DNA from 3 places in the Pseudoalteromonas sp. P1-26 genome. Region 2 is predicted to be linked to each of the others. Evidence: predicted binding sites of a transcription regulator. Region 2 holds the regulator's gene; each other region holds the start of a gene.
The links. Region 2 encodes FliA, which starts transcription of late flagellar genes. Its sites were predicted from a motif close to CTAAAGNTNNNNNNNNNNNNGCCGATA; they were not measured.

Region 1 (6,550 bases), on a different contig from region 2:
GTATATGTACATGAAGATGAGTCAATTCCTTCGACTTACAATAACCCTGCACAAACCAATGTAGTGCGTTCAGCAATTGCTAATGCTATTGGTGAAGACAATGTTCTTGAAACTGAAGCTGTAATGGCTGGCGAAGACTTTGGTCTATACGGTCGTACAGAGCAGCACGTGCCAATTACTTTGTTTTGGTTAGGCGGTGTTGAACCGAGTCAATATGATGCAGCAATGCAATCTGGCGCAACATTACCTTCTTTACACTCAAGCAAGTTTGCACCTGATTACAAGAAGGCTCTTCCTACAGGGATTACAGCGATGAGTAATGCTGCGGTTGCCCTATTCAACAAAAAATAGTTTAGGCTGACTTAGCTCTAGGCTTAGTTTTTCTTTTAAAACGTCGCTTTTGCGGCGTTTTTGGTAACTGAGCAAAGACTTGGCTGTCGCACTGCTTGGCTTGCTCAACTAAAGCATGTAACTCTGCCAACAATGGTGTTAAAAATTGCTGATAACTCATGTGTTGCTCAGCTATATTCCCTAACGATGCTTCCCACTTAGCTGTTAAGTCAGGGCTAGCAAGCTGCTCTGGTAATGTACTTATAAGAGCTTTGCCTGTTGCGGTAGCTAGAATGTTTTTACCCTGACGCTCTAAAAAGCGTCGTTTAAATAAAAGCTCAAGAATACCAGCCCTTGTAGCCTCAGTGCCTAAGCCATCAGTTTCTTTGAGGATCTTTTTAATTTCTGGGTCTTTCACATAGCGGCTGATGCCTGTCATAGCACTCAATAAGGTAGCATCAGTAAAATGCGCTGGCGGTGTCGTCATTTTGTCTACCACTTCACCTTGATTGCAATGTAGCGACTGACCTTTTTCAAGTGGCGGTAAGGTTTGCTCATCTTTTAACTCTGTTTTGCCCATTAATGTTTTAAAGCCTAAGCTAACATCTTGCTTAGCAGCAGCTTTAAAAAGCCCACCCGCAATTTCAACCGTTACTTTAGTTTCGTTAAATATATAGTCTGGATAAAACTGAATTAAATAATGACGGCAGATCAACCGATAGATTTTTTGTTCATCACTATTTAATGATGCTGAGCGAAGCTGTTTTTCAGTAGGAACAATAGCGTGGTGAGCTGCAACCTTGCTGTCATTAAAACATTTACTCCGCTTATTGGTATCAGCTTGCTTGCAAGCTTCATTTACTTGACCTTCATTATTAGTGATGGCGGCAATAATACTCGCTGCATCTTTATGATGCTCTTTTGGTAAATAGCGGTTATCTGAACGAGGGTACGTAATTAACTTATGACGCTCATACAAGCTTTGACAGGTATCTAGCACCTTTTGTGCTGGCATTGAAAAAGCCTTTGCCGCATCAATTTGTAAAGCCGACAAGTTATAAGGCAGTGGCGCTTGTTGCTTTTTTTGCTTTTGTTCAAGCTCAACTACTTTCGCTGGCTGATTAGTTATGCGTGACACAACATTTTCAGCAAGCCCTCTATGTAATACCCGCCCTTCTTCATCTTGATAAGGTTCACATGCTTTACTTGGCTGCCACTTTGCAGAAAATACTTGCTGCTGCTGAGTTTCAAGATGAGCTAATACTTCATAAAAAGGTTTCGCTACAAAGTTAGCTATTTCATTATCACGATTTACAACTAGACCTAAAATAGGAGTTTGAACACGCCCAACAGATAACACATTACCAAACCCAGCTTTTTGCCCAGCAAGCGTATAAGCGCGAGTTAAATTCATGCCAAATAGCCAATCGGCACGTGAGCGAGCTAAAGCCGATACACTCAATGGAATAAAATCGCGATTCGATTTTAAATTATTCAGCGCTTTTTTAACTGCACCTAAGTTTAAGTCGCTGATCAAGAGTCGTTGAATTTGCTGTTTTTTAACTTGGCTAAGTTTAACCTGTTCGATCACTTCATCAACCAATAGCTGGCCTTCCCTATCAGGGTCGCCGGCATGAACAATTATATTTGCCTGCTTGATTAGCTTTTTTAATACAGTGAGTTGTTTACGTGTTTTTGATTTAGGCTTTAATTGCCACTGTTCAGGCACGATAGGTAAATGCTCAAACCGCCACTTTTTAAAACTTGCATCGTAGTCATCGGGTTCTGCTTGTTCAAGCAAATGACCAATACACCATGAGACACAATCACCATTACCTAGCTCTATATAGCCATCATGCTTTTTTTGTGGTTTTGGCAGTGCATCTGCAATGGCTCGCGCCAAGGATGGTTTTTCGGCAATGTAAAGTTTCATAACGCAACACTAAATACTGTTTTTATAAACAGTAGTCTAGCACAGGATTTTTAACGAAGAAACGCCTTATGCTTGCTGGCTTCGTCGAGTAAAGAGGTAGATAAGCGGTAGGTAACATACGACCACAGTACCAATATTGATTAGCGGTAGCAGGGTCTTGTACATGTAGGTGCTGTAAGACAAATCCCAAAGGTGGCGGTCAACTAAACGGAACAACTGTAGAATGGGCGCCATTATCACAACCAACTGCCCTAAAACACTTTGCCATAAGTAGACTTTATCTTTAATACCCAAGTAAGCAATGATTGCCATCCAAGCAATATCATTAAAAGCCCAGACTACATAGCGCCAGATATAGATATCATCAAACTCTCTTAAAGCAGAATAAATAAGAGTTCCATAAAGGAAAAAAGCAGCAGTAATGATAGAGAAATAAAAAGCGGGCCAATCTTTACGAAGGTAAAAAATAATAATAGCCGGGCTCAAAATGAACACCCAGCTATTGCTTAATATAACTCTAATTTCTACAAACCAATCAGGCAAAATGCAGTGCCTTAATCAGTTTTATCATCATCACCGCCATCACCATTGCCTGGCATATAGCTATATTTATCAACTTTTTTCATTTTTATACTCCATTACATGTGTTAATGAAGTTTCACTTTAATTGATTTATTGCCTTACATCAATAGGGTCAGACTCGTGTGCTTTACCTTGCATAATAGAGATTTCAACACGGCGATTACGCTTGCGATCTTCATCGGTCACATTCGGTACAAGAGGCCTTGTTTCTGCGTGACCTACCACCATCATACGAGATTTATCAAAACCGGGCGCTTTTTCCATTTCACTGGCAACTGCCACCGCACGTTTTGATGATAAATCCCAATTATTAGTATAAAGTTCATTCGATACTTGGAAGTCATCAGTGTGACCTGACACGGTTATTTCACCCGGCACATCTTTTAACAGCGTAGCAATATCACGAATAATAGGTTTAAATTTTGGCTGTAAAAAAGCACTACCTGATGGGAATGAGCCATTCTCACGGATACGAATAATAATTTGCTGACCTAATGACTCGAGCTCAATCGCACCATCCATAATTTGCTGTTCTAGTTGCTGAGCAATTTTCTTCACAAGTTCATTTGTTTGTTCTTGATCAGCTGCTGAAATTGACTGTTCTAAAGCTTGTTGCTGAGCCGTACTTTGCGATTCACCACCACGTTTATTACCGCGCTGTTCTTGTCGACCACCGGCAGAGCTTTCGTCGCCAGCCTGAAACTCAAGCATTTGTTGCGTCATTTCTACGGTTTGTTGTTGAATCGTTTCAATAGGAGTGGGTTCAGGTTTACCCGGAGTGAACTCCATGGCAATGACCGAGGTTCCCTTTGGAATATCTTTTACTTCAATTTTATTTTGTACACCGAAAGCAAACTTCATGGAGCCGGCAATTTGCTTAAACTTCAGTACGTCCATTTCTGAGAAAGCAAGCAAGAGTACAAAGAAGCACATTAATAATGACATTAAATCTGCGAAGGTTCCCATCCACGCGGGTAAACCCGGTGGTGGACATTTGCACTCTTGATCTGACATGCCCTACTCCTCGGTATCAACTTTACGTTTTGATTCAGCTAAGTAGTTTTTCAAGATACCTTCAATTACTTTCGGGTTTTGACCATCTTGAATACCTAGTACCGCGTCGAGAATTAAACGTTGATTAAGCGCTTCCTCGTCTTTACGTAGCTCTAGTTTTACCTGAATTGGAATAGCAACAACGTTTGCTAAGAACGCACCATAGAGAGTAGTTAAAAGTGCAACCGCCATTGCAGGGCCGATTGCTTTTGGGTCATCCATGTTTGATAACATAGCAACCAAACCGATTAGCGTACCGATCATACCCATCGCAGGGGCAATATCGGCAAGTGATTTAAATAACCCAGCCCCTAGTTCATGACGGTTAGCTGTAAGAGAAATATCTTTTTGTAGGGTGGCACGAACAACATCAGCATCATGACCATCCACTAACATATCGACCCCTTTGCGCATAAAACCGTTGGGGATTTCGGCTTCTTCTAATGCTAAGAAACCACCTTTACGTGCTGAATCAGCTAATTCTACTGCTTTTTCAATTAATTCTTCTGGAGATTCGATTTTGAACATAAAGGCTTTTGCAGCGACTTTACCTATGCCCAAAAATTGCCCCATAGTGAAATTCGATAATACGATAAAAATCGAACCACCAAATACAATGACCACCGAAGGCGTGTTGTAAAACATTGCAACTTGGCCGTCACTACTTAACACCATCGACATAGCAATTAAGCCTATGGCACCAAGAATACCTATTATGGTTGCTAAATCCACATACCCCTCCAGAGGAACAATTACACGACACCCTCAGGTATCAAATTTTTATTATTAACTGCTTATCGGCAAGCAGTTGAAATACTTAAATCATTAAATGAATTAATTTTATTTTAATGTAAGATTTTTAAGCTACAAGTTTAAGCTGTATCTAAAACCGTAAAAATAGCATATTGAAAATGGATTATGCGTAAAAAAACACATCATTCTTTGACCTAGTTTAGCATTCCCCCTAAAATTGGCCTCACTTTCTAACAGCTATCGAGGCCACAATGGCAACAAAGAAACCAGAAAACTTAAGCTTTGAAGAAGCGCTGGATGAATTATCTCAAATTGTTGCACAAATGGAGCAAGGTGAATTGTCACTAGAACAATCGCTAAAACAATTTGAACGCGGCATTGCACTGGCGAATGCTTCGTCTGGTAAGTTACAGCAAGCCGAACAAAAGGTTGCCATTTTAATGGGTAACGATAGCCAAGCTCCTCTTAGCAATTTTGATTCAAACTTGGACTAATTAAGTGCAATTAAAAGAACAACTACAACGCGCTCGTGAAGACGTTGAAGCACATTTAAATCGCTATTTCGAACTACCACTTAATACCGAAAAAACCATCAAAGAAGCCACCCATTACGGTGTTTTAAATGGTGGTAAGCGCTTACGTCCATACCTTGTATACGCAACGGGTCGAATGATGGGCGCAGACAAGACCGATCTTGATATTCTTGCTGCCGCTATTGAGTGTATTCATAGCTACTCTTTAGTCCATGATGACTTACCTGCCATGGATGATGATGACTTAAGACGTGGCCGCCCTACCTGTCATATTGTTTATGGCGAAGCGCAAGCCATACTCGCGGGCGATGCATTACAAACGCTGGCATTTGATTTAATTGCCAACCATCAATTTGCCGTTCCTGCGAGCCAGCAAGTAAAAATGATTGCCTCATTAAGCAAAGCCTCAGGTATTGAAGGTATGGTAGGTGGGCAAGCACTGGATATTGAAGCGACCGATAAAGAAATTACCGTTGCGCAGTTAGAGCGCATTCATCAGCTAAAAACGGGCGCCTTGCTTAATTGTGCTATTACACTTGGTGCATTGAGTGCAAAAAGCTGTGATGAACATACTCTCGCGCAATTAAACCTATTTGGCCAAGCAATAGGGCTAGCTTTTCAGGTACAAGACGATATCCTTGATGTAGAAGCTGATACTGAAACATTAGGTAAGCCACAAGGCTCAGATATTGCGGCTAATAAAGCAACTTACCCTGCTTTATTAGGTATGGCTGGTGCAAAGCAAAAAGCACAAGATTTACTAGCTCAAGCTCATCAAGCTCTTGAGGCAATTGATTACGACACCAGCGAACTGGCGAGCCTTGCTAGCTATATCGTTGAACGTAATTATTAATGCCTAAAAAAGAAAGACAAAATAACTAAAAAATCAGAGCAGCAATGGGCTATAATGCACTCTGGTTAGCGAAGGATGTATAAAAAATCATGACACTTGATAGTAGCAAGTATCCATTATTAAGTTTGGTTGACGAACCAGCACAGCTGCGTGATTTAGCGCAAGACAAGTTACCTGCGTTTAGTAAAGAGTTACGCGAATACCTACTTAATTCAGTTTCGCAAAGTAGTGGTCATCTAGCATCAGGTTTAGGCACTGTTGAACTAACCGTTGCGCTGCATTATGTTTATAACACTCCTGAAGATCGTTTAGTATGGGATGTGGGTCATCAAGCATATCCGCACAAAATCTTAACGGGTCGTCGTGACCAAATGCATACTATTCGTCAAAAAGACGGTTTGCACCCTTTCCCATTCCGTGAAGAAAGCCCTTACGATACATTTAGTGTTGGCCATTCGAGCACCTCTATTTCAGCAGCCTTAGGCATGGCCATTGCTGCCGAAAAAGAAGGTA
Region 2 (6,550 bases):
AAGTGCACCAATGGATCAGCAAGTGCTTCAACAAGGTTTTTATCTAAATCGGTTTCTTCACCAACTAGCTGCAGGTTAATATCTTTTTTCAAGCTACGGGCTAAGTCACGAACAACGCGCGGGAAACGGCCAAATACTTTCTTAATTGGCTGCATGCGGGTTTTCATCACCGCGCCTTGCAAGTCTGCGGTTACCACATCTAGGTTAGAGATGGCTTTGCCCATTGACTCGCTATTGCTGTTATTAGCAAGGCTCACTAAGCGGTTTCGGACCAATACCAGCTCACCCACCATGTTCATGATTTCATCGAGACGTTTAGTATCAACACGTACCGTTGTTTCTGCCTGTGGTGGTGGCGCTTTTTTCGGTGCAGCAGAAGCTGCAGGCGATTTTTCTGGTGCTTTTGCAGGAGCTGGAGCAGGTTTAGGCGCTGCGGCAGCAGGTTTAGGCGCTGCGGCAGCAGGTTTAGGGGTAGGTGCCGGTTTTGATGGTGCAGGCTGTGCTGGTTTTGCAGGTTCTGCTTTTGGTGGTTCAGGCGCTTTTTCTGGCGCAGCCGTTTCTAAAGACTGAGGAGCAGTACCTTTACCGTGTAATTCATCAAGCAGCGCTTCAAACTCGTCATCGCTAATTTCATCGTCTGAGTCATTGCTTGAAGTATCTGCTGCAGGTGCTTGAGGAGCCGGCTGTGCAGGTTTTGCTGCTTCAGGCTGAGCAGGAGTATCTTGTTTTACTTCACCAAAGTTACCAACGCCATGCAGTTCGTCTAATAAGCTGTCAAATTCATCATCGGTAATATCGTCACTATCACTGCTAATTGCTTCAGGAGCAGTCGCTGCTGGACCTTGGCCTTTGCCATGCAGTTCATCTAGTAAGCTTTCAAATTCGTCTTCGGTGATTTCGTCAATATTTTGAGGCTCAGCGCTGCTATCTGCAAGACCGCCGCCATCAAATAACATATCAAACGCAAACGGGTCATCTTCATCGATATTGTCTGTTGCTGTATCTGCTGTGACTTCAGGCGTATCAACAGCAGGCTCTTCAACTGCAGGTTCTTCAGGTGCAACTGCAACATCCTCTGCTACAGATAAATCTTCACCAGCAAGCTCTTCTGCGGTTGGTGGCTGACTTAATTTATGAAGGACTTCTAATAGGGCTGGGTCTGCAGGCTCTGGCTGTTCGCGATTTTGAATCGTAGCGAACATTTCGTTGATAGTATCGAGAGCCTGTAAAATTACGTCCATTAGTTCTGGTGTTACACTGCGTACACCTTGACGTAATAAATCGAAAACATTCTCTGCGCCATGACACGCATCTACAAGTTCAGTCATACTTAAGAAGCCTGCACCACCTTTAACAGTATGGAAGCCTCTAAAAATGGCGTTTAATAGATCTTTGTCTTCTGGGTTGTTTTCAAGCTCAACTAATTGCTCTGACAAAAGCTCTAAGATTTCTCCTGCTTCAACAAGGAAATCCTGTAATATATCTTCATCGACTTCAAAGCTCATGCAGCTACTCTCCTCTTAGAAGCCCAGACTTGATAATAGATCATCGACTTCATCTTGTCCTGAGACAACATCATCGCGAGACTCTTTATCAATAATTGGCCCTTCAGGACCTGCTAGTGTGTCACTTGTTGCAGGTGCTTTTTCTATGGCCTGTTTTTCTTGTTGTTGATGACCATCTTCTTGACTGCCAAACACAGTTAAGAGATTAATTAAACTGTCTTCTACCTCTCGCACCAACTCAATAACACGGCGAATAACTTGTCCGGTTAAATCCTGATAATCCTGCGCCATCAGCACATTAGTCATCAAACCTTGGAGCTCATCGGTTTTGGTATGCGAGTTATTCATGAACTTATCTAAGCTATGACATAACGATTTAAATTCACCGAGTTCAATTTCTCGGTTCATTAAACGATCCCACGTAGGTTTGATTGCGGCAATTTCATCAGCAAGTTGTTGCGCTATTGGTAAACTTGCTTCAACCGCATCCATGGTTTTATTGGCGGCGCTTTCTGTCATTTCCATAACATAATTTAAGCGCTGCTTAGCGTCTGGGATCGCGTCAGTAGTTAAATCAGTGAGACGAGTATCTAGGTCAAAGTTTTTTAACGCTTCATGAAGCTGACGCGTCAATTTGCCGACTTCAGCAAACAACTCTGATTGTTCTTTTGATGCAGCGTCAAGAATGAGCTTATCTGCTTTTTCTTGTTCACCATTTTCAAGATACTCAACAAGTTGACGAGCTTGCTCTAAACTTATTTGAGGCGCAGCAAGTGCTGACATAAGCCTCTCCCCTTAGATTAACCTAAACGTTCAAACACTTTTTCCAATTTGGTTTTAAGTGTCGCAGCAGTGAATGGTTTAACGATATAGCCATTAACACCTGCTTGAGCAGCAGCAACAATTTGTTCTTTTTTCGCTTCAGCTGTCACCATTAATACAGGAATATGCTTAAGGCTATCATCAGCACGAATTGCACGTAACAAATCAATACCTTGCATACCAGGCATGTTCCAATCAGTTACAACAAAATCAAATTCTTGATTTTGTAGCATTGGCAATGCTGTTGAACCGTCGTCAGCTTCCTGCACATTGGTAAAACCTAAATCCCTTAATAGATTTTTAATGATACGTCTCATTGTAGAAAAATCATCAACAACAAGAATTTTCATGTTTTTATCCAAAACATCCTCCGGTGAGGTTTGAACCTTTATTTACTTACTACTAATTAATCCAGTCATTGATTTTTGCTTTGAGCTTAATCATCGCCTGACCATGTATTTGACTCACACGCGACTCGCTAACATCGAGTATGTGTCCTATTTCTTTTAAGTTCATTTCGTCGTTGTAGTACAAAGACAAAACGAGAGCATCTCTTTCTGGTAACGATTGGATAGCCGTTAATAGAGACTGGTTAAACCGCTCATTTTTAACGTTATTAAACGGTTTGTCTAGTCCTAAATCCTGACCTACTGGTGTGATGACGTCTTCATCTACACCTAAATCTTCAATACCTAATACTTTACTCGAATTTACATCATGTAGAATATGATGGTACTCATCTAGCGTAATATCAAGTTTTTCAGCGACTTCAGTATCTTTGGGCTCACGATTTAAAGTGCTTTCTAATTCGGAAATGGTTTCAGCCACAAGGCGGGCATTTCGGTGAACTGAGCGTGGCGCCCAGTCACCTCTACGAATTTCGTCTAACATCGCACCACGAATACGAATTCCAGCGAAGGTTTCGAAACTAGCACCTTTGCTAGCATCAAAGTTTTTTGATGCTTCAATTAGGCCTATCATGCCTGATTGAATTAAATCATCGAGTTGTACACTGGCAGGTAAACGAGCAATTAGATGGCACGCCACTTTTTTGACTAAAGAGGCATGTTTTTCGACAATCGCATTTAAGTTCTGTGCTGATTGATATCCCATCGCTTTATTCACCGATGTTGTCATAGTTAGCCGTTTACTAGTTTTTCAATAAAAAATTCTAAATGGCCAGACGGTTGATTAGGGATCGGCCACTTAACTGCTTTTGTTGCTAATGTTTTAAACGCCACCGCTGCCGGTGAGTTCGGGAATAATTCAACAATCACCTTTTGACGTCGCGTAGATTTACGCATGTTCTCGTCATAAGGAATGGTTGCTACCAACTCCATTGAAACATCTAAAAAACGATCCGTTACTTTTGAAAGTTTAGCAAATAATTCTTGCCCTTCACGCAAACTGCGCACCATATTGGCAACAATTTTAAATTTATATACGCCATGCTCACGGCTAAGCACTTTAATAAGTGCGTAAGCATCAGTAATTGAGGTAGGTTCATCGCATACAACCACAACAACGTCTTGGGCTGCACGAGAAAAGCTTAATACCATGTCAGAAATACCTGCGGCGGTATCGACAATTAAAATATCAAACTCGGTATTTAACTCGCTAAAAGCGCGAATAAGGCCTGCATGCTCAGATGGCGTTAATTCAACCATGCTTTGTGAACCAGACGTTGCTGGTACAATTTTGATGCCCGCAGGGCCTTCAACAAGAATTTCGTCAAGCTCACACTCGCCTGACAAAACATGAGATAAATTACGTTCAACACGAAGGCCAAGCATTACGTCACAGTTTGCCAAACCTAAATCGGCATCTAATACTAATACACGATTTCCTTGCTGACCTAATGCGATTGCGGTATTGAGTGAAACGTTGGTTTTACCCACTCCACCTTTACCGCCAGTAACAGCGATAACTTTAACGCCACTATTATTATTTTGATTCATTTTGCGCAGGCCGCTTGCTTGATCTAATACTGTGTTAATCATACATCCCTACTGTGTTCGACGCTACTGCTTGACGTCTTGAATGTTGTGCTTTTGCTCGTTTTAAATACAATTGTTCAGCTTTTTTCACTAGTTTTTCAGCATTCGCTACGCGAATATCCTCAGGAACGCGCTGACCGTTAGTAAGATACCCTATTGGCAGGCGATTTTGAATCGCTATGCTAATAATCTCACCTAAACTTAAAGATTCATCCAATTTAGTGAAGATACAGCCACTTAGGTGAACCTTTTTAAAGTGTCTTACGGTTTCTTGCAACACATTTATCTGTGCTGTAGCACTTAATACTAAATAACTACGAATATCAACACGCTGATTACGCATTAGGGTATTTAACTGCTCAGTTAAACGTAAATCACGTTGGCTCATACCCGCTGTGTCTATTAATACTAGACGCTTATTACGTAAATGGTATAACACTTCAGCTAATTCATTCGCATCTTTTACCTGCTTAACACCACAGCCAATAATACGACCATAAGTAGCCAATTGTTCGTAGGCACCAATTCTGTAGGTATCAGTGGTGATCAACGCCACTTTATCAGCACCATATTTTTGTGCACCCAGTGCAGCTAATTTTGCAACTGTGGTTGTTTTACCAACGCCTGTTGGACCCACTAACGCAAATACACCGCCTTGACGCAGAATTTCGTTATTCGTTGTATGCATTTGGTTTTCAACCATTTGCAGAAGTGCTTGCCACGCTTGTTGACGTGATACGTCGTCAGGAATGAAACAAGCCATTTGCTCTGCAACATCACGTTCAATACCCATACCTGCTAAGCGGTCAATCATACATGCACGAGTCGGATCACGGCGTGCCATATCTTGTTGCATTAAGCCAGATACTTGGTGTTCAAGTAATTGACGAATCGCATTCATTTCTTCACGCATGGTCGTCATTTCTGATTGATTCGCAGGTGCTGAGTTTTTGTGCTCGGCTGGTGAATCTAAATCATCAAAACCAGAATCTAAGTCGTCATCAAAACCTAAGCTATGTGCTTGAGTTTGTACACGAGGTGCTGCTTGCTGTTGATAACGAGGAGCTTGCTTATATTCAGGCTGTTGCTGCTCAAAGCTTGGCTCTTTTGGTTGATAGTGTTCACTCGTATCAATACCAGATTGACTAAACATTGACGCAAGCTCTGGCGAACGAGGGCGTGGGGCTTGACGCTCAAGTAACGCTTGTAGGCTATCAGCAACTTTCGCTTGCGGCTCAGGTTTAGCACGCATTGGCTCAGGTTTAACAAAGTTATGCTGTGGAGCAGGTGCTGATTGTGCCACTGCTGGTTTAGCTTCGGCTTTCGGGGCTGCTTTGTCGTAATCAACAGCTGCAACGATTTCAACGCCGTTAGCAAGCTTTTTGTTCGACATAATAACCGCATCAACACCTAGTTCATCTTTCACTTCTTTCAGTGCTGTGCGCATATCTTTAGCAAAAAAACGTTTAATTTTCATGGTTCAACCCCTTTACTATCCTATTGTTGGCCTACTGAGCTGACAATCTTAATCTGTCTTTCGTCTGGTACCTCTTGGTAAGACATCACCCTTAAACCTGGGATGGTGTACTTAACGAAGCGAGATAACACAGTTCTTAACATTCCTGACGTTAACAGTATCGAAGGTTCACCGGCCATTTCTTGGTTTTGATGCGCTTCATTCAATGATTGCTGAAGTCGCTCTGCAAGGCTTGGCTCTATTCCGGCACCTTCGTCACCTGCATTCTGAAGTGACTGATGCAACATCTGTTCCAACTCAGGCGCCAAGGTTATGACAGGGATCTCAGAAGACATACCAACAGCGTCTTGAACGATTAGTCTGCGCAGTGAAATTCGCACTGCAGCCGTTAGCACATCTGGGTCTTGGCTACGTGGACCATACTCAACAAGAGTTTGTACAATCGAGCGCATATCGCGAATTGCCACCCCTTCATTAAGTAAGTTTTGTAGCACTTTTACGATAGTAGTAAGTGGTAATACGTCAGGAACCAGTCCTTCAACAAGACGTGGATGACTCTTCGCTAACATATCTAGTAAGTTTTGTACTTCTTCATGACCAAGTAGTAAAGCAGCACTGTTAGTAAGTAACTGGCTGATATGAGTTGCAACCACAGTTGCTGAATCAACGACGGTATAGCCAAGTGATTGTGCTTCATCTTTTTGATCAGGTTTGATCCACACCGCATCTAATCCGAATGCTGGGTCTGT
Region 3 (6,550 bases), on a different contig from region 2:
CATAAGGCAATAAAGCATTGTCCATAAAATAACTATAATCAGCATCTGGGATCAATACTTGGATCTGTTCAAGTACGGTTGTTCCACCTATACCAGAATCAAACACCATTATATGAACTGACAAACTGCTTACCTCGGATCATCAAAGGTCAGCAGTTTGCCATGCAGCTTTATAAAAAGAAAGAAAGGACTAAGCCTCTTCTTCTGTTGCCGAGCGAAGCTTATTCATTTGCTCAAACATTGCTTTGGTATAATCCACCAGCTTACTGACTTCTTCTTTATCTTGGTTTAACCATTGTAAGATGCCAGCCAGTTCATTTTGCAAACCAATGTCACCCGCTTTATTAAACGCCTGTTTCAAGTCGTCATTAAATGGCGCTATTTTCTCAGCAACTTCTTTTTCAGGGGCTGGTTTATATTCTTCATAGCCTTTAATCGCTGCTACTGTTTTGGTTTGTTTCAGATCCATCGTAAAGCCAACGAGTTGCTCGTTACCTAAGTTAAGCTCTTTAGCTTGTTCAAAGGCATCTTCTAATGAACCAGAGAAGAATGTTTCGCTAACACTCTGCAAATCTTCCATCAATTCATTGATAGCTTGCTGCTCTTGCTCATTTAAATCACCATTGACCGACATCGAGAATGATAAATCTCGTGATTGCGAAGACTCACTGACAAAGGCTTCGTTGTCGCCATTTTTGCTATAACTGCTTGCAGACTTACTTTCGTATGCATCAGCAAAGCTAATACTTACTTCGTCACCTTCAGCGGTGGTGAAAGTGTACTCTGCGTTATTACTTAAACTGATGTATTGAGCTTGGCTTACTGAAACCGCATTAGGTTTAGGATTGAACAAGTCTTCTTCTAATTCATCAATACCTTTAAAGATACCTTCTTTAGACTTTTCGATACCCTCTTCGATGTCATCGTTAAGAATACCTGACTCTTTAAGCTCATCATACGCATCGTCGATGCCCATTTGCACACCTTTACGTGCATCACCTAGCATGCCTTTGAGTTTTTCATCATCAGCACCATCGGCTTTTGCTTTACGAAGTGCGCCGCCAACAAAGTCGAGTACGTTTTTCACGATCTCTTCAAAGTCGAACAAGGGTTTATCTTTTTTCTCTTCGGCTTTAGGTAAACCTAGTGCCTCAGCAAGTTTATCATCAAGAACTTTTGCCGCGAGCTCTCTGCCGCGTTGCTGATAACTATCTTGACGATTTTGAATGGTAGGCTGCTGCAGTGCCTGTTTACCATTGTATTTATTCACATTTGTATTAGGCATATAGCCTAGGTTGCCAATTTTCATGATCCGACTCCATGTTATGGTTAACTCATTATCGGCCAAAAACCACAAAACTTAAGTTTTTTGTATAAAAAAACGACACTAAAATAAATAACAAAACTAGACAAATCCTCAGCGCTCCCTACAATAGCGCCGTTATAAAGCTAAGAGATAAAAGGTAATCAGCCATGGCGGTTATAAAAATTGATACAACTCAATACGATGCACAATTGAGTGAGAAAGAGCAGCGCATCACCTCACAGTTTCGACGTTTTGGGGTCGAAAAATTAGAAGTGTTCAGCTCTGATCCTATTCATTACCGCCAACGTGCAGAGTTTCGTGTTTGGCATGAAGGTGAAGACCTGTTTCACATCATGTTTGATCAACAAACTAAAGAAAAGATCCGCGTTGATGAGTTTGACCCTGCAGCACCTTTAGTGGGTGAAGTGATGCAAGCGATGATCGAAAACTTAAAAGACAATGAAGTTCTGCGCCGTAAGCTGTTTCAAATCGATTACCTTTCAAGCTTAAGTGGTGAGATCCTTGTTAGCTTGTTGTATCACAAACAACTAGATGAGCAGTGGCTACAAGCAATTAAAGAGCTTAAAGCAAAACTGAGCACACAGTTTAAGATTGATTTTATTGGCCGTGCTCGTAAGCAAAAAGAAGTGATTGGTAATGACTATGTTATCGAGCGTTTAAACGTAAACGGTAAAGAGCTTATTTATCAACAAGTCGAAAATAGCTTTACGCAACCGAATGCTAAAGTAAACATCAAGATGCTAGAGTGGGCACAAGCCCTTTGCCAACCACTCAATAATGACTTACTGGAGTTATATTGTGGGAATGGTAACTTTTCGATTGCTCTTGCAGGCTCATTCGACCGCGTATTAGCCACTGAGATTTCAAAATCATCGGTTTACTCAGCGCAATACAATATCGCACAGAACAAGGTTGAGAACTTAGATATCATTCGTATGTCGAGTGAAGAGTTCACCCAAGCAATGAAAGGCGAACGTACTTTCTCTCGTTTAGATGGTATAGACCTGAAAAGCTATAACTGCCAAACAATTTTAGTGGATCCACCACGTGCAGGCATGGACACGCTAACGTGTGACCTAGTTGCGAACTACGACAATATTATTTATATCTCGTGTAACCCAGATACCTTAGAGCGTGACCTTGATCACTTATGCAAAACCCATGAAGTAAAACGTTTTGCGATTTTTGACCAATTCCCTTACACCCACCACATCGAATCAGGTGTGTTTTTACAACGTAAATAAAATCAATCTGCCAGCGCAGCAAATAGCGCTGGCAACTGCTGCTCGCTGTATACAGCTATATTATTGTCGGTTAACAGCTTTGCAGTTAATCCCATCCCTGAAATTTTCTTTCCTGAATGACTACCATCGTAAATAGTATTGCGACCACATGAAGGGCTTGATTCTTTTAACAGCGCATAGCGAATGCCCTGCTTTTTGCAAAGCTTAAGTGCTTGTTCTGCGCCATAAGCAAACTGTACTGTGACATCTTGTGCATCTTTGGTAAGTACTCTACCCGCTTTGATTTCTGCAGGCGGCCTTGGTGTAGGTAAGCCACCAGCTACTTCAGGGCAGAATGCAACGAGCCTTCCTTGCTGTTTAAGAGTTTCTAAACCAGGATGGAGTAAATTTTGCGATTGCCCGTCATAACGAACAGGATTTCCTAACAAACAGCTTGAAACTAATAGTTTTTGCATTTGCTTTACCAACAAAAAAGCTCCGCGAACGGAGCTTTCTATTAAATTCAACTAACTAAGCTTATTTATCAGCTAGGTAGTTAATTAAGTCTGCCATGCTCTTCGCATCGCTAATACCTGAATCCGCACCTAGGATTACACGGTATTTACCATTAACAATAAAAGTTGGAACGCCTTTTAAAGCACCTTTTTGTTGGTAATATTCTTGGTCGCGTTTCATCTTAGACGCCATAGTACGTACAGAGAAGCTGTTGTAGTACTTATCAAAATCTTCAGCCGACACACCTTGTGAAACAAAGATGTCTTTCATATCAGCTAGTTCGTTAATACGAGCACGCTTACCGTGAATATGATTAAACACAGCGGCTACTAACGCGTCTTTCTGTGGTAACACATTAGCCGTCGCATAACCTTGCGCTAAGATAGTCTGAATTTCTGGGTCACGAGGACCTGAAAAATCAACATGACTCTTTTTAAATTTAACGCCATCTTTAAGAAGTGTTTTAAGCTCTTTCACTACTGGCTCGAAGTTATTACAGTGTGGGCAGTAGAATGAGAAGAACTCTTTTACTTCAGGCTTTTTAGAAGCGCGTGCATCAATCGTTTCATAATGCTTACCTTCTTCATATTGAGCAGCTGAGGCATTTGCCGCTAAACCTAGCGTGGCAGCCATTAATACAGCTTTTACTAACTTGATCATTACTTCTTACTCCAAAATTATTGTTTTAATAAAAATTCGACTAACTCATCAAGCATCTGCTGGCTCTTGATGGTGTTTAAATTAATTTTATATTTATCATTGACGATAAAAGTTGGTACACCAGTAAGGGCGCCCATATCTGAATATTTTTGCTGCTTATCTTGCATCGCTTTTTCAGCACTAATCACTGGCATGCTTGCAATTTCAGCGTCAAACACATCGTTGCTAATACCATTGGTCGCAAGTAATGCTTTCACGTCTTTTATATCTTTTAGTAAAGCGCGCTGTCTGTGGATGCTATTAAAGATTTGCTCAGCAACTTGCTCACCTTTGCCATGTTGCTTAGCAATTAAGTAGGCATAGCTTAAGTTACTTTGCGTTTGCTTAGATACACCACCTAAAAAGTTAACATGGCTTTTTACAAATTCAGTCCCTTCAGGAAGACTTGCCGTTAATGCTTTTGCGACCGGTTCAAACTGAAAACAGTGTGGACAATAAAACGAAAAGAACTCGGTTACTTGAGGTGTTGCACTTTTCTCAACTTTTAATACTTCGTATTGATTGCCTGCTTCGAAATCAGCAGCAAGGGCCGCAAAAGGTAAACATAAAATGAGTAGACTTAACTTTAATTTTTTAAACATTGTTTTCTCGTCTTTCTTAACTTTAAAAATTTATGGTAATAATTTTAATGGTGCTTCCTGTAGCGCTGCAAGCTGTTCTTTTAGCGCTAGTATTTGCTGCTCCCAGTATTTGTCTTCAGCAAACCATGAAAAGTTCCGTGGGAACGCAGGATCATCCCACCTTTTTGCCAACCACCCCATGTAATGCACCATTCGCATTGCTCTAAGTGGTTCAATCAACTTTAATTGGCTGTGATCAAAGTCGCAAAATTCTTCATAAGCAGCCACTAAGGTGTCTAACTGTAACAGTTGGTTGTTACGATCGCCACTGAGCATCATCCAAAGATCTTGAATTGCAGGCCCTTGTCGGCTGTCATCTAAATCAACAAACATTAACGCGTCACCAGACCACAATATATTACCGGCATGGCAATCGCCGTGCAGACGGATGGTTTCAACATTTTTATACTGCTCTGTGGTTTCTTTAATCACCAAATCTAAAATAGTATAAAAGGCGTTCTCTAATGCCATTGGCACCAAGTTACTTGCTTGTAACTGAACTTTAGCTGTCTGAAGGTATTCTTCGCAGCTGATTACAGGCCTATGTTCAAATGGCTTTGCCTTAGCTACTTGGTGCATTCGCCCAATTAAGCGGCCAAGTACATCGAGTTGATCTAAATTATCAACTTCAAAAATGCGCCCGCCCACACTTGGGAATAACGTAAACAAATAACCATTATGCTCAAATAAGCTTTGCCCTTCGATAATAACAGGCGCAACAACCGGCACTTCAGCCTCGGCAAGCTCAAATGCAAACGCATGCTCTTCTAAGATTTGCGCCTTAGTCCAACGCTCTGGTCGGTAAAACTTAACAACATAACGATGGCCATCTTCTGCTTTAAATTGATAAACACGGTTCTCGTAGCTATTTAAGGCCAGCAGACCTGATTCAGCATAAACACCGATACTTTCAACTGCATCTAAAATTGAATCGGGTGTAAGGTCTACAAAACTAAATTTACTCATAATGCCTCATCATATAAAAAAAGCGGGAAAATCCCGCTTTTTATTCGTTCGCTCAGTGTACTTAATTATCGCGCCTTAAAGAAGTTACTCGGCTGCGAAATCTGCACATCTGGCTCACCATCGACAGAAAGTACGAACTCAAACTTCGTCATGGGCTTTTTCAAATCATAAGGATCAACAACTAATGACAGTGGCACATTATAAGATTCACCAGAAGGTACTGTGAATGTTTGTTTGCCGATGTACTCAAAGTTATCGAGTCCTTCAACACGAATGTTAAAGGTTTGCTCATGTTGAGCTTTGTTAATTACTTTTAGTGTATAGGTGTTTTCGACTAAACCATTAAAGTCAACACGATATAGCTGGTTACGGTCACGAATAATATCGAGTTCCATCGGTTTGCGCATCGCAATATTTGCTACTAACGCCCCTGATAGCACGACTAAGATAACTAGATAGCCAATTAACTTAGGGCGCAGTGCATGTGTTTTGTTGTCTGGCGTTTCTAAGTTACGCTCGGTGGTATAGGAAATGAGCCCGCGTGGGTAATTCATTTTATCCATCACCCCATCACACGCATCGATACATGCACCACAGTTAATGCACTCGTATTGTAAGCCGTTACGAATATCGATCCCCGTTGGGCAGACCTGCACACATAAGTTACAGTCGATACAATCACCTAAGCCGAGCTCTTTTGGATCTTGCTTACGTGAACGAGGACCACGGCTTTCACCACGTGCTTCGTCATAGCTCACGGTAAAAGTATCTTTATCGAACATAGCTGACTGAAAGCGAGAATAAGGGCAAATGTGTAAGCACATAATCTCGCGCATCCAACCGGCATTACCATAGGTACACACAGCAAATACGGCTAGACAAATATACGAATACGCGGTTGCATCAAGGGTAAACAGATCAGGCAGTAGCTGACGGATTGGCGTAAAGTAACCTACAAAAGTAAATGCGGTATAAAGCGAGAATAACCACCAGCTGCCGTGTTTAGCAGTTTTGCGCCAAAACTTATCAAAGTCCATTGGGCGTTGATCTAGTTTCTTACGTTGATTTGCACTACCTTCAAACTTTTCTTCAAACCAAATAAAAATGAAGGTCCAAACGGTTTGTGGGCATGTATAACCACACCAGACCCGACCATAAAAGGTCGTCACCAAGAACAA

Region 1: a site for FliA is predicted at 4,694-4,720, ahead of pomA (flagellar motor protein PomA). Genes of this name have one in related genera too.
Region 3: a site for FliA is predicted at 1,339-1,365, ahead of AN394_RS18705 (DUF5610 domain-containing protein). Genes of this name have one in related genera too.

What each region holds. Positions count from the first base shown of each region.
Region 1 covers NZ_LKDX01000037.1:2,275-8,824, forward strand. The annotation lists gene AN394_RS16065 (M20 family metallopeptidase) at 1-351, shown strand, start outside; gene AN394_RS16070 (DNA topoisomerase III) at 353-2,263, opposite strand; gene AN394_RS16075 (hypothetical protein) at 2,330-2,806, opposite strand; gene AN394_RS16080 (flagellar motor protein MotB) at 2,936-3,859, opposite strand; gene pomA (flagellar motor protein PomA) at 3,863-4,630, opposite strand; gene xseB (exodeoxyribonuclease VII small subunit) at 4,903-5,145, shown strand; gene ispA ((2E,6E)-farnesyl diphosphate synthase) at 5,150-6,037, shown strand; gene dxs (1-deoxy-D-xylulose-5-phosphate synthase) at 6,127-6,550, shown strand, end outside.
Region 2 covers NZ_LKDX01000002.1:211,205-217,754, reverse strand. The annotation lists gene AN394_RS02370 (chemotaxis protein CheA) at 1-1,505, opposite strand, end outside; gene AN394_RS02365 (protein phosphatase CheZ) at 1,521-2,288, opposite strand; gene cheY (chemotaxis response regulator CheY) at 2,306-2,689, opposite strand; gene AN394_RS02355 (RNA polymerase sigma factor FliA) at 2,730-3,440, opposite strand; gene AN394_RS02350 (MinD/ParA family protein) at 3,467-4,327, opposite strand; gene flhF (flagellar biosynthesis protein FlhF) at 4,320-5,801, opposite strand; gene flhA (flagellar biosynthesis protein FlhA) at 5,822-6,550, opposite strand, start outside.
Region 3 covers NZ_LKDX01000055.1:17,121-23,670, reverse strand. The annotation lists gene murI (glutamate racemase) at 1-124, opposite strand, end outside; gene AN394_RS18705 (DUF5610 domain-containing protein) at 191-1,309, opposite strand; gene trmA (tRNA (uridine(54)-C5)-methyltransferase TrmA) at 1,474-2,571, shown strand; gene AN394_RS18695 (DUF523 domain-containing protein) at 2,574-3,026, opposite strand; gene AN394_RS18690 (thiol:disulfide interchange protein DsbA/DsbL) at 3,088-3,726, opposite strand; gene AN394_RS18685 (thiol:disulfide interchange protein DsbA/DsbL) at 3,744-4,367, opposite strand; gene AN394_RS18680 (serine/threonine protein kinase) at 4,398-5,372, opposite strand; gene ccoG (cytochrome c oxidase accessory protein CcoG) at 5,438-6,550, opposite strand, start outside.